2 regions of the Streptomyces sp. YS-3 genome follow, and region 2 is predicted to be linked to the other one. Evidence: riboswitches for the same ligand, from Rfam matches in the RefSeq annotation. Region 2 holds a riboswitch; the other holds the start of a gene.

What was found. A riboswitch is a leader RNA that binds a small molecule or an ion and turns the genes downstream of it on or off. The one in region 2 is predicted to bind thiamine pyrophosphate.
Region 1: linked by a shared signal. The riboswitch ahead of thiO (glycine oxidase ThiO) and the one ahead of thiC (phosphomethylpyrimidine synthase ThiC) in region 2 are both predicted to bind thiamine pyrophosphate.

What each region holds. Positions count from the first base shown of each region.
Region 1 covers NZ_JBJHPC010000140.1:227-7,467, forward strand. Annotated here, with positions in the region: gene ACJA3G_RS14420 (thiazole synthase) at 1-734, opposite strand, end outside; gene thiS (sulfur carrier protein ThiS) at 738-953, opposite strand; gene thiO (glycine oxidase ThiO) at 950-2,146, opposite strand; TPP riboswitch at 2,144-2,257, opposite strand; gene ACJA3G_RS14435 (NAD(P)/FAD-dependent oxidoreductase) at 2,398-3,675, shown strand; gene ACJA3G_RS14440 (Rv2175c family DNA-binding protein) at 3,662-4,027, shown strand; gene thiE (thiamine phosphate synthase) at 4,101-4,757, shown strand; gene metF (methylenetetrahydrofolate reductase [NAD(P)H]) at 4,854-5,771, shown strand; gene ACJA3G_RS14455 (hypothetical protein) at 5,842-6,717, shown strand; gene ACJA3G_RS14460 (phytoene desaturase family protein) at 6,760-7,241, opposite strand, start outside.
Region 2 covers NZ_JBJHPC010000143.1:6,121-13,319, reverse strand. Annotated here, with positions in the region: partial or broken gene ACJA3G_RS14705 (metallophosphoesterase) at 1-716, shown strand, start outside; gene ACJA3G_RS14700 (hypothetical protein) at 889-1,734, shown strand; gene thiC (phosphomethylpyrimidine synthase ThiC) at 1,933-3,711, opposite strand; TPP riboswitch at 3,704-3,838, opposite strand; gene ACJA3G_RS14690 (YibE/F family protein) at 3,910-5,244, shown strand; gene ACJA3G_RS14685 (SsgA family sporulation/cell division regulator) at 5,303-5,740, opposite strand; gene ACJA3G_RS14680 (IclR family transcriptional regulator) at 5,837-6,607, opposite strand; gene ACJA3G_RS14675 (DUF5326 family protein) at 6,796-7,014, opposite strand; gene ACJA3G_RS14670 (cupin domain-containing protein) at 7,167-7,199, opposite strand, start outside.

The DNA.
Region 1 (7,241 bases), on a different contig from region 2:
GCGAAGTGGCGGCGGGGGATGCGGCCCGCCCGGTACGCCAGCCGCCCCGCCTCCACCGCGTACCGCATCGCCTCCGCCATCAGCACCGGCTCCTGCGCGCGCGTGACCGCCGAGGCGAGCATCACCGCCGAGCACCCCAGCTCCATGGCGAGCGCCGCGTCGGAGGCCGTGCCCGCGCCCGCGTCCAGGATGACCGGGACGGTGGCGCGGTCCACGATCAGCGCGAAGTTGTGCGGGTTGCGGATGCCCAGCCCGGAGCCGATGGGGGAGCCCAGCGGCATGATCGCCGCGCACCCCACGTCCTCCAGACGCCGGGCCAGGACCGGGTCGTCGTTGGTGTACGGCAGCACCGTGAAACCGTCGTCGACCAGCACTTCCGCCGCGTCGAGCAGCTCGACCGGGTCGGGCAGCAACGTGCGCTCGTCGGCGACCACCTCCAGCTTCACCCAGTCCGTGCCGAGCGCCTCGCGCGCGAGGCGGGCGGTGAGCACCGCCTCCCCGGCGGTGAAGCAGCCCGCCGTGTTCGGCAGGACGGAGATGCCGAGCTTCTCCAGGACGGACAGGACCGAGCCCTGCACGGTCGGGTCGAGGCGGCGCATCGCGACCGTCGTCAGCTCCGTGCCGGAGGCGGCGAGCGAGCGCTCCAGGACGTCCAGGCTCGGCGCCCCGCCGGTGCCCATGATCAGCCGCGAGCCGAAGGTCGTCCCGCCGAGGGTGAACAGGTCGTCGGCCATGGTTCAGCCCCCCTGCACGGCGGTCAGGACCTCGACGCGGTCACCGTCGCCGAGCGTGGTCGCGGCCCACCGGCCGCGCGGCACCACCGTCTCGTTGACGGCGGCGGCGACCCCGGCGCGCGCGGGCGTCAGGGTGGCGACGAGGGCGTCGAGGGTGGTGCCGGCGGCGAGGTCGCGCGCCTCGCCGTTCACGGACACGGTCGTCGGGGAGGCGGTCATACGGTCAGCTCCTGCGGTACGGACTCCGCGGGGGCGGAGGTGAAACGGCGGGGGGTGAAGGCGCGTGCCTCGGCGGGGAGCTCGCCGGTGGCCAGCGCGTGCGCCAGCGCGTCGCCGGTGACGGGGGTGAGCAGCACCCCGTTGCGGTAGTGGCCGGTGGCCAGCTGCAGACCGGGCAGTGCGGTGGGGCCGAGCAGCGGCGCGTTGTCGGGGGAGCCGGGGCGCAGCCCGGCGCGGGTCTCGGTGAGCGGCAGTTCGGTGATGCCGGGCACCAGCTCGTGCGCGTCGCGCAGCAGTTCGTAGACGCCGCCCGCGGTGACCGTGGTGTCCCAGCCCAGCTCCTCGCTGGTGGCGCCGACGACGAGCTCGCCGTCGGCGCGCGGCACCAGGTAGACGTGGCTGCCGCGGACCACCGCGCGGACCGTGCGGGACAGGAACGGGGCGTACGCGGGCGGCACGGTCAGCCGCAGCACCTGGCCCTTGACCGGGCGTACGGGCGGGCGGAGCTCCTCCGGGACCCCGGCCAGCCGGGCGCTGAGGCTGCCGGCCGCGAGGACGACCTGATCGGCGGCGAGCGCGGTGCCGTCGGCCAGGACGGCCCCGGCGGCCCGCTCGCGTACCACCGAGAGCCGCTCGGCCCAGGCGCGGTGGAACTCCACCCCGGCCCGCTCGCAGGCCGCGAGAAGGGCCCTGGAGAGGCGGCGCGGGTCGATCTGGTGGTCGCCGTCGACCCGCAGGCCGCCGCGCACGCCGGGGGCCAGCATCGGCTCCAGGCGGCGGCACTCGCGCCCGGTGAGCCACTGCGAGTCGAGCCCCAGGCGCTGCTGGAGCGCGTGCAGCTCGCGCAGATGGGCGCGGTCGTCGGCGTCCAGGGCGACCGCGAGGGTGCCGCAGGCGCGGTAGCCGGTGGTGAGGCCGCTCGCCTCCTCCAGCTCGGCCACGAAGTCCGGGTAGCGCCGGGCGGAGGCCAGGTTGAGGCCGAGGAGGGTCTCCTCGCCGTAGTGGAGCTCGGTGACGGCGGCGAGCATGCCGGCCGCGACCTGGGCGGCGCCGCCGCCGGGCGCGGGGTCGGCGAGCGCGGTGCGCAGGCCCCGCCGCGCCGCCCGCCAGGCCGTGACGAGGCCGATGATGCCGCCGCCGATCACCAGCACGTCCGACCCGTGGGGAACTGCCCCTTTTCGGGATGAATGCATGGGCGTCCAGCCCCTCCCTTCGCCGGCATGACCCGGATCAGGTTCGTACGGTCGGAGGCCGCCGCAGCCTCCCTCTCAGCCCGGTGCGTCCGGGCTCCCGCGAGATGGTTGTGGTGCCGCCGCGCGTCCTTCGGCCGGGGCCTCGGGAGTGCGGGCGGTACGTCGGCCAGACTAACCCCAGCGGCCCATCGGCAGTAGGGAGCATCCGGGCCAGGCTGCCTGACGATTCGTCAGATGCTTATGGTGATCGGGTGAGCGAACAGCAGACGCATGCGGAACAGCGGCACGTGGTGGTCGTCGGCGCGGGCATGGCCGGGGTCCAGACCGCGGTGGCCCTGCGCGAACAGGGCTTCCCGGGCCCGATCACCCTCATCGGCGCCGAACCCCACCAGCCCTACGACCGGCCCCCGCTCTCCAAGGCGGTGCTGCTCGGCAAGGCCGAGGGCTCGGCCTTCGAGGTGGACTTCGAGGGCCTCGGCGTCCGGCTGCGCCTGGACGAGCGGGTCACCGGCGTACGCGCGCGTGAGCACGAGATCGACACCGCGGCCGGACCCGTCCCGTACGACGCCCTGGTGATCGCCTCCGGCGCCGAACCCCTCACCCTGCCCGGCGTCGAGGACCTGCCGGACGTCCATCTGCTGCGCACCCTCGACGACGCCGCACGGCTGCGCGCGGTGCTCGCCGCGCGGCGGCGCGTCGTGGTCGTCGGGGCGGGCTGGATCGGCGCCGAGTTCGCCACGGCCGCGCGCGAGGCGGGCTGCGCGGTCACCGTCGTCGAGGCCGCGGACCGCCCGCTCGCGGGCGCGCTGCCCGCCGAGGTCACCGAGCCGATGGCCGCCTGGTACGCGGAGAGCGGCGCCGAGCTGCTCACCCGCGCGCGCGTGGCGACCGTCGAGCCCGGGGCCGTCGTCCTCACGGACGGCCGCCGCCTGCCGGCCGACGCGGTCGTCGTCGGCATCGGCGCCCGGCCCACCACCGACTGGCTGGCCGGCACCGGCATCGAACGCGGGGCGGAGGGCGCGGTCACCGCCGACGACCGGCTGCGCACCTCGCTGCCGGACGTCTACGCGGTCGGCGACTGCGCCTCCTTCCCCTCGGCCCGCTACGGCGAACGGCTGCTCATCCACCACTGGGACAACGCGCTCCAGGGGCCGCGCACGGTGGCCGCCGACATCGTCGGCGAGGCGGTCCTGCCGTACGACCCGGTGCCGTACTTCTGGTCCGAGCAGTTCGGCAGGTTCGTGCAGTACGCCGGTCACCACGGCGGGGCCGACCGGCTGCTGTGGCGGGGCGACCCGGCGGGCGCCGCCTGGTCGGTCTGCTGGCTGCGCGAGGGGGTGCTCGTCGCCCTCCTGGCCGTCGGCCGACCGCGCGATCTGGCGCAGGGCCGCAAGCTCATCGAGGCAGGTGCGAGCCTGGATCCGGTCCGCGCCGCCGACCCGTCCGTCCCCCTCAAGGCGGCAGTCGGCCGACCTCCGGCTACCGAGTGTCAGCCCGGGATGGCACGCTTGTCCCGTGACCGAGATTGACGCGAAAACCGATGCACTCGTCCCCGCCTGGCTCCACCTTCCCGACATCGCGGAGATGCTCGATGTCGAGGTGACGCGGGTGCGGCAGCTGGTCAAGGAGGGCCAGCTCATCGCCGTGCGCCGCGGTGAGAACAGGACGCTGCAGGTGCCCGCCGCCTTCATCGACGGCGACAAGGTCGTGAAGGGCCTCAGCGGCACCCTCACCCTCCTGCGGGACGACGGCTACTCCGACCAGGAGATGCTGGAGTGGCTCTTCACCCCCGACCCGACCCTGCCCGGCACCCCCGCCGAGGCCCTGAGCGAGAATCGCGGCACGGAGGTGAAGCGCCGCGCCCAGGCGCTCGCCGTCTGACCTGATCGCCAACAGGTGTGGCGCGGACCGGTCCACCCGGTCCGCGCCCCACCGCATCCCACGGGGGACCTTCATGCCCACGGCCCGTGAGCGGCTCGCCGACGCCCGCCTGTACCTCTGCACGGACGCGCGCAGGCGCCAGGGCGATCTGCCCGCCTTCCTGGACGCGGTGCTGTCCTCGGGCGTGGACGTCGTCCAGCTGCGGGACAAGGGCATGGAGGCCGCCGAGGAGCTGGAGCACCTCGCCGTCTTCGCCGACGCCTGCCGCCGGCACGGCAAGCTGCTCTCGGTCAACGACCGGGCCGACGTGGCGCACGCCATCGGCGCCGACGTGCTGCACCTGGGCCAGGGCGACCTGCCCGTGCCGGCCGCCCGGGCGATCCTCGGCGACGAGGTCCTGATCGGCCGCTCCACCCACGCCGAAGCGGAGGCCTTCGCGGCGTCCGTCGAACCCGGCGTGGACTACTTCTGCACGGGCCCCTGCTGGCCCACCCCCACCAAGCCGGGCCGCCACGCCCCGGGTCTCGACCTGGTGCGCTACACGGCCTCCCTCGCCACCGGGCGCCCCTGGTTCGCCATCGGCGGCATCGACGCCGCCAACCTCGACCAGGTGCTGGACGCGGGCGCGGAGCGGGTCGTGGTGGTCCGCGCGATCACCGAGGCCGACGACCCCGCCGAGGCGACGGCGAACCTGGCCGGGCGCATACGTGAACGTCTGGTGGCCCGCTAGCGGCCGGTTGTCCGAAGGATGGACAAGAGTCCGACAATGCGGACAATTTACCCTCGTCTTGTTGGGGGACTGCCAGGGCCTGGCTAACCTGCGGGTATGGCCCTTGGCACTGCTTCCACCAGGACGGACCACGCACGCACCGTGCGCGAGATGCTCGCGACCGGTGAGACGACGTACTCCTTCGAGTTCTGGGCGCCCAAGACCGAGAAGGGCGAGCGCAACCTCTGGAACGCGCTGCGCCGGGTGGAGGCGGTGGCCCCGAGCTTCGTCTCCGTGACCTACGGCGCGGGCGGCTCCACCCGCTCCGGCACGGTCAAGGCCACCGAGCAGATCGCCGCCGACTCCACGCTGACCCCGGTCGCCCATCTGACGGCCGTCGGCCACTCGGTGGCCGAGCTGCGCAACATGATCGGCCAGTACGCGGACGTCGGCATCCGCAACATCCTCGCGGTCCGGGGCGACCCGCCCGGCGACCCGATGGGCGACTGGGTCAAGCACCCCGAGGGCGTCACCTACGCCGCCGACCTGGTCCGCCTCATCAAGGAGTCCGGCGATTTCTGCGTCGGCGTCGCGGCCTTCCCGGAGATGCATCCGCGCTCCACCGAATGGGACACCGACGTACGGCACTTCGTCGACAAGTGCCGGGCCGGCGCGGACTACGCCATCACGCAGATGTTCTTCCGCCCCGAGAGCTATCTGCGGCTGCGCGACAAGGCCGCCGAGGCGGGCTGCACGACCCCGATCATTCCCGAGGTCATGCCGGTGACCAGCGTGAAGCAGCTGGAGCGGCTGCCCCAGCTCAGCAACGCCGAGTTCCCGCCCGAGCTGAAAGAGCGGATCCTCGCCGTCAAGGACGATCCGGCCGCTGTACGCTCCATTGGCATCGAGTTCGCCACGGAGTTCTGCGCGCGGCTGCTCGCCGATGGCGTACCCGGGTTGCACTTCATTACCCTCAACAACTCCACGGCGACACTCGAGATCTACGAGAATCTGGGTCTGCACCAGCAGCCCTGATCAGTCGCATCCGGTGTACCGGCCGGCCGTCCCGACAAGGGGGGCGGCGGCCGTTGGGAGAGGGGCGTACATGGGCTGGGCGGTCCTCTACATCGCGTTCGGCGTCGTCGCGCTCTGGCTGCTCGGCGAAGTGCTCCTGCAGTACAAGGCGCGGCTGCGCTGGCGGCTGCTGGCCTTCACGGGCTTCATGGGCGTGGTCCTCGGCGTCCTTCTGCCGTCGGTGTTCGTGATCATCCTGGGCGCGCTGGCCTTCGCGGTCGGCCAGACCTATGTGACCCTCTCCTTCCGCCGGGGCTTCTCCACGGGGTGGGCGGTCGGCGGCAGGCCGGGTGCCAGCCGCCGTCGCCGCTCGGGCGGCGCGGCCCCGCTGAAGGACCCGGTGCTCCAGGTCTCCGGCGTCCGGTACGAGGACGGCGAGGGCGACGCCCCGCAGGGCGCCCCGGCGGAAGATGTCGCCGACGCGGCGACGAGCGCCGCGCGAGAGTCCGTCTACGAGCCGCAGCCGCTGCCCGACGACACCGGCCAGTACGGCGTCTACAGCGAGACCGCCCCCGCGGGCGCCCAGCAGCAGTACGCCGGATTCGACGCCGGACAGCAGCAGTTCGCCGACCCGTACGCGGGCCAGTACGACTACGGCACGGACAGCGGTCAGCAGAGCTACGCCGCGTACTCCGACCCGTACATCGGCAGCGGCACCACCCAGGGCTACGGCAGCTACGACAGCTATGCCGCGCCCCAGCAGGCCTACGCCGACCCCTACGCCCAGAACTACGGCATGGACACCCCGCCCGGCGGGGTCTGGGTGCCGCAACAGCGCGACAACGAGCCCCAGCCCTACGGCGAGGAGCAGCCCGCGCCGTACCCGTACAGCGGTGAGTACGGCAACGGGACGGGCGGCGGCACCGGATCCGGTTACCTCAACGAACAGCAGCCGTACCGCTATTGAGTGATCGCCGGGGCTGCCCGGCGACCCGCCCTGTCCTGGCGCTCACTGCGAGCCGCGGAAGTCGTCGCCCTCCACGATCAGACCGCTGACCAGCGCCCCGGACATCCCGGCGTGCGCCAGCCCGCCGCCGGGGTGGGCCCAGCCGCCCGCCAGATACAGCCCCGGCAGACCTGTGCGGTTGCCCGGGTGCAGCCGGGTGGCACCGGCCCCGGCCAGCGAGGGCGCCGGGACCGAGCCGCCCTCGGAGCCGGTCTCGGCCTCGGTGTCCGCGGGCGTGCGCACCACCCGCCACAGGACGCGCTCGCCCAGTCCCGGGACGGCCGCCGCGGCTGCCTGGACCAGCGTGTCCGCGTACCCCTCGCGGGTCTGCTCGTCGGTCCAGTCGACCGGGCCCTGCGGGGGCACCGTCGCGGTCAGGGTGACCGCCTCGTGGGCGTCGTCCGGGCGGGTGGCCGGGTCGTCGGGGCGCAGCACCGTGACCGTCGGCGGTGTCGGCGGACGGCCGGTGGTGAAGACCGCCTCCG
Region 2 (7,199 bases):
CGGGCAACGCCCGCCTCTGGTTCCTCGGCGACTTCACCGACCGCGGCCCCGACGGCATCGGCGTCATCGACCTGGTGATGCGGCTGTCCGCCGAGGCCGCAGCCGCCGGCGGCTACTGCAAAGCCCTCATGGGCAACCACGAACTGCTCCTGATCGGCGCCAAGCGCTTCGGCGACACCCCCGTCAACTCCGGCGCGGGCACCGCCACCTTCCAGGCCGCCTGGCTGCTCAACGGCGGCCAGAAGGCCGACATGGACCGCCTCCAGGACGTCCATCTGCAGTGGATGTCCCGCCTCGACGCCATCGAGCAGGAGGACGGGCATCTGCTGATGCACTCCGACACCACCGCGTACCTGGACTACGGCGACTCCATCGAGGCCGTCAACGACACCGTGCACGCGCTGCTCACCCGCAACGACGCCGACGAGTGCTGGGATCTGTTCCGCAAGTTCACCAAGCGCTTCGCCTTCCGCGACGAGGCCGGCCCGCAGGCCGCACGCGAACTGCTCTCGGCGTACGGCGGCCAGCGGGTGGTCCACGGACACAGCCCCATCCCCTACCTCCTGGGCGAAGTGGGCACCGAAGACGGCGAGGAAGACTCCCGTCCGGTCGTGGAAGGTCCGCATGTGTACGCCGACGGTCTCGCCATCGCGATGGACGGTGGGGTGACCATGGCCGGAAAACTGCTGGTCGTGCAGTTGCCTCTGCATGACTGACGCGTAATCGGGAAAGCACCGGCTCGTGCGGTGGCAAGGTGATTTCGGAAACACCCTGTCACCCCGTGCCGTAACCGCTCTACCATCGGCTTATCCGTAGCAGGCTCTCCTCCGTTTCCGCCCGATTGCCCGTTCGTCAGGCGGGCTTTCCGGCCCTACGGAGCATCGGGGGATGCACATGAACAGCGCTCCGCACCTGCTGACCGAGGACCGCCCGGAGTTCGAGCGGATCCTCGACGACGCACTGCGCACCGCGCCCGACCGGCCCGAGCTGGCCGGTGTAGGAGTACGGCTCAACACCGAGCAGTTGCGCACCATGGTGCTCAACGCGGGTGCCCTCGTCTCGGCCGCCGCGGCGGCCGAGTACGACCACTACGTCAGGGTGCGGGAGGAGCTGCGTGCGCCCTCCACGCCTGCGCTCACCTCGGAACGCGGCTCCGTGATGACGCCGCCGGTGGTGGACAGCCCGGATTCCACCTCGGGAGCGGGCGTCGGCGCGGTCGTCGCGGTGCTCGCGCCGGTCCTCGCCGGAACCGCAGCCGCGATCTTCCTGCTGGTGGGTTACATCCTCAAGATGCTCGACCCGCAGCCCGCCTTCGCCAACACGTTACTCACCGCGGGCTGGTTCTTCGGCGCCCTCACCGCAGCCGCGATACTCGCCGCCGCGGTCAGCCTTCTGACGACCGCGCTACGCAATGGGTCCACCCAGGTCGTCGCCGAGCCGGAGGAGGGCGAGGGGGGCGACGAGAGAGCCCAGGAGGTCTCCCGGGCTCGTGAGGCATGGCGCCATGCCCTGGTGGAGCGGGGTATCTACCCGTTCCTGCGCGAGGCGCTGGCCGACCCCGGCTCCGGTCGGGGCGCGTCGGCGCGCCGCACACCGGGCCGGATGCCCAGGCTCGGCTACGACCGGCCCGACTTCGACAGTCCGGGCGATCCGTCCTCGGGGACCCGGCCCAGCTTCACCAGTCCGGACTTCACCAGTCCCGACTTCGGGGGCCCCGACCACCAGCCGGAGTGAGCGGCTTGAGGGCGCTGTGTTTCACGTGAAACCAACGGAGTTACGACGCCCCGTACGTTTCACGTGAAACCACGGCCCGCGCACGGGACTCTCGTCGCGTGTATGGCCGTGGTCGCGCTGGAATCCCCCTACGCATGTTTCACGTGAAACACAGCTCCCCAACGGGCCCGTGTTTCACGTGAAACGTATGTGCGTACGTCAGTCCGCGATCGGCAGATAGACGCGGTTGCCCGCCGCCGCGAACTCGGCGGACTTCTCCGCCATTCCGGCCTCGATGTCCCCCGCCGCCAGATCTCCGCCGTGCTCACGCCGGATGTCCTGGGAGATCTTCATCGAGCAGAACTTCGGCCCGCACATCGAGCAGAAGTGAGCGGTCTTCGCCGGCTCCGCGGGCAGCGTCTCGTCGTGGAACTCCCGGGCGGTGTCCGGGTCGAGGGCCAGATTGAACTGGTCCTCCCAGCGGAACTCGAAGCGGGCGTCGGAGAGCGCGTCGTCCCACTCCTGCGCGCCCGGGTGTCCCTTGGCGAGGTCGGCCGCGTGGGCCGCGATCTTGTAGGTGATGACGCCCGTCTTCACGTCGTCGCGGTTCGGCAGGCCCAGGTGCTCCTTGGGCGTGACGTAGCAGAGCATCGCGGTGCCCCACCAGGCGATCATCGCGGCGCCGATGCCCGAGGTGATGTGGTCGTACGCGGGGGCGACATCGGTGGTCAGGGGGCCGAGCGTGTAGAACGGCGCCTCCTCGCAGATCTCCTGCTGGAGATCGATGTTCTCCTTGATCTTGTGCATCGGGACATGGCCCGGGCCCTCGATCATCGTCTGGACGTTGTGGCGCTTGGCGATCGTGTTGAGCTCGCCGAGCGTGCGCAGTTCGGCGAACTGCGCCTCGTCGTTGGCGTCCGCGATGGAGCCCGGACGCAGGCCGTCGCCCAGGGAGTACGTGACGTCGTAGGCCGCGAGGATCTCGCAGAGCTCCTCGAAGTTCTCGTACAGGAACGACTCCTTGTGGTGCGCCAGGCACCATGCCGCCATGATCGAGCCGCCGCGCGAGACGATGCCGGTCTTGCGGCGCGCGGTGAGCGGCACGTACCGCAGGAGCACCCCGGCGTGGACCGTCATGTAGTCGACGCCCTGCTCGGCCTGCTCGATGACCGTGTCCTTGTAGATGTCCCAGGTCAGCTCCTCGGCCCGGCCGTCGACCTTCTCCAGTGCCTGGTAGAGCGGCACCGTGCCGATCGGGACGGGGGAGTTGCGCAGCACCCACTCGCGGGTGGTGTGGATGTTGCGGCCGGTGGAGAGGTCCATGACCGTGTCGGCGCCCCAGCGGGTGGCCCACGTCATCTTGTCCACCTCCTCCTCGATGGAGGAGGTGACGGCGGAGTTGCCGATGTTGGCGTTGACCTTCACCAGGAACCGCTTGCCGATGATCATCGGCTCGATCTCGGGGTGGTTGATGTTGGCGGGGAGCACCGCACGTCCGGCCGCGATCTCCTCGCGGACGACCTCGGGGGAGACGTTCTCGCGGATCGCGACGTACTCCATCTCCGGGGTGATCTCGCCCCGGCGGGCGTACGCGAGCTGGGTGACGGCCTGGCCGTCGCGGCCCCGGCGCGGCTGGCGCGGGCGGCCCGGGAACACCGCGTCGAGGTTCTTCAGTCCGCCGCGCGGGGAGGTGTGCTTGATGCCGTCGTCCTCGGGACGAACGGGCCGGCCCGCGTACTCCTCGGTGTCGCCGCGCGCGATGATCCAGTTCTCCCGGAGGGGAGCGAGGCCGCGACGGACGTCCGTCTCGATGGTCGGATCGGTGTACGGACCGGACGTGTCGTACAGCGTGACGTCCTTGCCGTTGGTGAGGTGCACCTGGCGCACCGGCACCCGGAGGTCGGGGCGCGAGCCCTCGACGTACCCCTTGTGCCAGCCGATGGACTTCCCGGCCTCGTTCTGGTTCGAGGCAGGCGTGCGTGCGTCCTGAATGGTCATGAGACCTACTCCCTACGCCGGCATTACCCGGTAACAGGTTCGGCGGTCGGCGCAGCCGCTTCCGTACGGTTCGTACGGCTTTCAGCGCCCTCTCAGCCCGGTGCTCCGAGCTCCCGCGTGTGCAAAGGTGCCACCACGCTAGCGTCATCCCCAGCGCGCTGAACAGAGGGGCCCCGCCGCTGTTGCGATGATCGGGTGGTGACGTCAGCAGAGCAGCACCCCGAAGGCTCCCCCGGACCTCCGCCCGGCCACGCCCATGGGCACACGCACAGCCACGGTCCCGCGACACCGGTCTCCAAGCATCTGCGCAAGGTGATCGCCGCTGTACTGATCCCGTTCTCCATCGCGGTGCTCGTGGGTCTGGCGGTGTTGTGGCCCGGCGGTACCCCTTCCCATCAGCGCACCGGGGTCGGCTTCGACCGCCAGACCCAACAGGCCAAGGTCGTCGCCCTCCAGAAGCTCGACTGCAAGTCGGTCAACGCCGGTCAGACCCCGCCGGCCGGAGACACCTCGCCCCCCGGCGGCCAGGAGGGCTCGCACGCCCGGCAGGGCCAGTGCGCCAAGGCGACCATCGAGGTCACCAGCGGCAAGGAGAAGGGCCGCACCTTCACCGAGATCGTCCAGCCGGACGCCCCGCGCCAACTCCACAAGGGGCAGGGCGTGATCGTCGCGTACGCCCCCGACGCCCCGCACGACCTGCAGTACTCGGTGACCGATGTGAACCGGCGGTTGCCGATGGCGCTGCTGGCCGGCATCTTCGCGCTCGTGGTGGTGGTCGTGGGCCGGCTGCGCGGGGTGATGGCTCTCGTCGCGCTGATCGTCTCGTTCGCCGTACTGACGCTGTTCATCCTCCCGGCGATCCTCCAGGGCTCCAATCCGCTGCTGGTCGCCGTGGTCGGGTCGAGCGCGATCATGCTGATCGCCCTGTACATGTGCCACGGTCTCTCGGCGCGTACGTCGGTCGCCGTACTCGGCACACTGGTCTCGCTCGTCCTGATCGGGCTGCTCGGGTCGCTCTTCATCGGCTGGGCCTCGCTGACCGGCAACACCGACGACAACACCGGTCTGATCCACGGGCTCTACCCGGACATCGACATGTCGGGTCTGCTGCTGGCCGGCGTGATCATCGGCTCGCTCGGGGTGCTCGACGATGTGACGGTCACCCAGACGTCGGCGGTGTGGGAGCTGCACGAGGCCAACCCGAGCATGGGCCCGCGGGGGCTGTACCGGGCCGCCATCCGGATCGGCCGCGATCACATCGCCTCGGTGGTCAACACCCTTGTCCTGGCGTACGCGGGTGCGGCGCTCCCGCTTTTGCTGCTGTTCTCGATCGCCCAGAGCAGTGTGGGGACGGTGGCCAACAGTGAGCTGGTCGCCGAGGAGATCGTCCGGACGCTGGTGGGTTCGATCGGCCTGGTGGCGTCGGTTCCGGTCACCACGGCCCTCGCGGCGCTGGTGGTCTCCGCCGACCGCCCGGCCGTGGCGACCCGTGGGCCGGGGCGGGGCGGCCGGGGCCGACGACGCAAGAAGTAGGCCCCGGCACGGGTCCCAGTCCAGAGCCGGACGCCTGACCTGGCCAACTGGGCTGCTCTCAGCCCGCGTTCTGCTCCTCCGCCAGGATCCGTCCCAGCGCCTCGTCCAGATGTCCGTCGAAGTCGCCGGTCGCGCGCTCCTGTCCGAGCGGGACGAGCTTGTCCGAACGGTCGAGGAACGCCACCAGGGGACCGGCGCCGGCCCGGAAGTTCGCCCGTTCGCCGCCCACCTGGAGGTGGATGTGGACGTCGCGGAGCTCCTCGCCTCCGGCGGGCTCGATGCGCACATCGCCGTCGCCCGTGGGGCTGTTGATGCCGTCGAGCAGCAGTTCCCGCCCGAATGTCCAGGTCACGGGTTCATCGCCGGGGAGGTGGAAGGTCATCCGGACCGCGTAGGGATCATCGGCGCGGTAGGTGAGCTCCACCGGGATCCTGAAGGAGAGCTCATCGGAGACGAGAAAGCTCATCATGACCTCTGCCAGGACCTCACGCATCATCTACCCCGCTGTAGCTGAAATGGCCAGTAATGGTCCATCCTGGCCCTCTTGACGCCATCGTGCTGGAAGCACTACCGGATCACAAGGAGTGAGTTTTCAGATACTGATAGAGAAGGCCAGTGAGCTGAGGAGACGACCCACTTCGCCACGCAGTTGCTCGATGGCCGGAATTAGGCGTTCTTGCTGGTGAAGCGGGAGAGAGATGGCCATCGTCGCGGCTCCGGACCCGGCTGTGATGGGGATGGCTGCGCAGACCGTGCCGAGGGCATACTCCTGTCTTTCGACCATCGGTTGCATACGCTCCGTAGCCGCGAGGCGGTCCAGCAGGGCACGGCGGTCCCGTACGGAATAGGGCGTGATCGAGCGGACCGGGTGGCGGTCCAGATGGTCCTCACGGGCCTTCTCGTCGAGCTGGCTCAGCAGGCACTGCCCGATGGCGTGCGCGTGCCCCGTCTCCCGGAAGTCGGCCCACTCCTCCACCGCCGGGGCCGACGGCGTGTCGGCCACTCCGGCGATCTCGATCTCACCTTCGCGGTAGACCGCGAAGTACACCGGGACCCCGATGGCATCCCGCCACTCCGCGAGGGACCGACTGATCTTGGTGCGACGATTCTGCATGGCCCCACCGCTCGCCAGCCGCTCGGCTGCCTCACCGAAGACGAACACGCCGTGCTCCCGGCGCAGATAACCCTCGTGGGTGAGGGTGCGCAGCAGGTGGTACGCGGTGGGGAGCGGCAGCCCGGCCTCCCGGGCCAGTTGTTTGGCGGGGGCGCCGTCCGCATGGGTTCCCACGGCCTCCAGCAGGCGCAGCGCCCGCTGGACCGAACCGATCAGGGTAGGGACACCGGCGTTCGCAGCCGTGGCCACAGGTCACCCCCAGGCGTGCTGACGGGCGAGGAGCCCGCCCGAGGCAGCAGAGGTTTTCACCTTAACGGCCGCCTCCGGCGCCATGAGGGGTTTGGCTTCCGCGTCCCTCAGCCGGGCTAATCCCGGGTCGTTCTGTACGAGTGCTGTGCCGTCGTGGGACCGCACCCGTACCGAAGGCGCGCCGTCTTCTACCAGTCGCCGCGCGAGGACGTGGAGGACATGAACCGCCTGACGACGTAGATGAGACCGCCGACCAGGGCCACGAAGACCAGCACCTTGAAGAGCAGTCCGAACAGGAAGCCGACCACGCTGGCGATCAGACCGCCGAATACCACCAGGGCGATGACGGGCACGGCGACCCACTTCACCCACCAGGGCATCCCCGCGAATATCTCCCGTGCCGCCATCGTCCTTACCTCTTCCGTACTCGTGAATCTCCTGGAGTCTCGGGCTGCTGCCTCCGACACCCTCGATGCTAGGGGCGCGAGGGTGCCGAACGGGGCCGCCGCAGCCCTTGCTCTCCCCTGACCGGACCCCTAGGGAGAACCAGGGGCCGCCCTCAGCTCTCAGGCGGAGAGAACACGACCAGAAC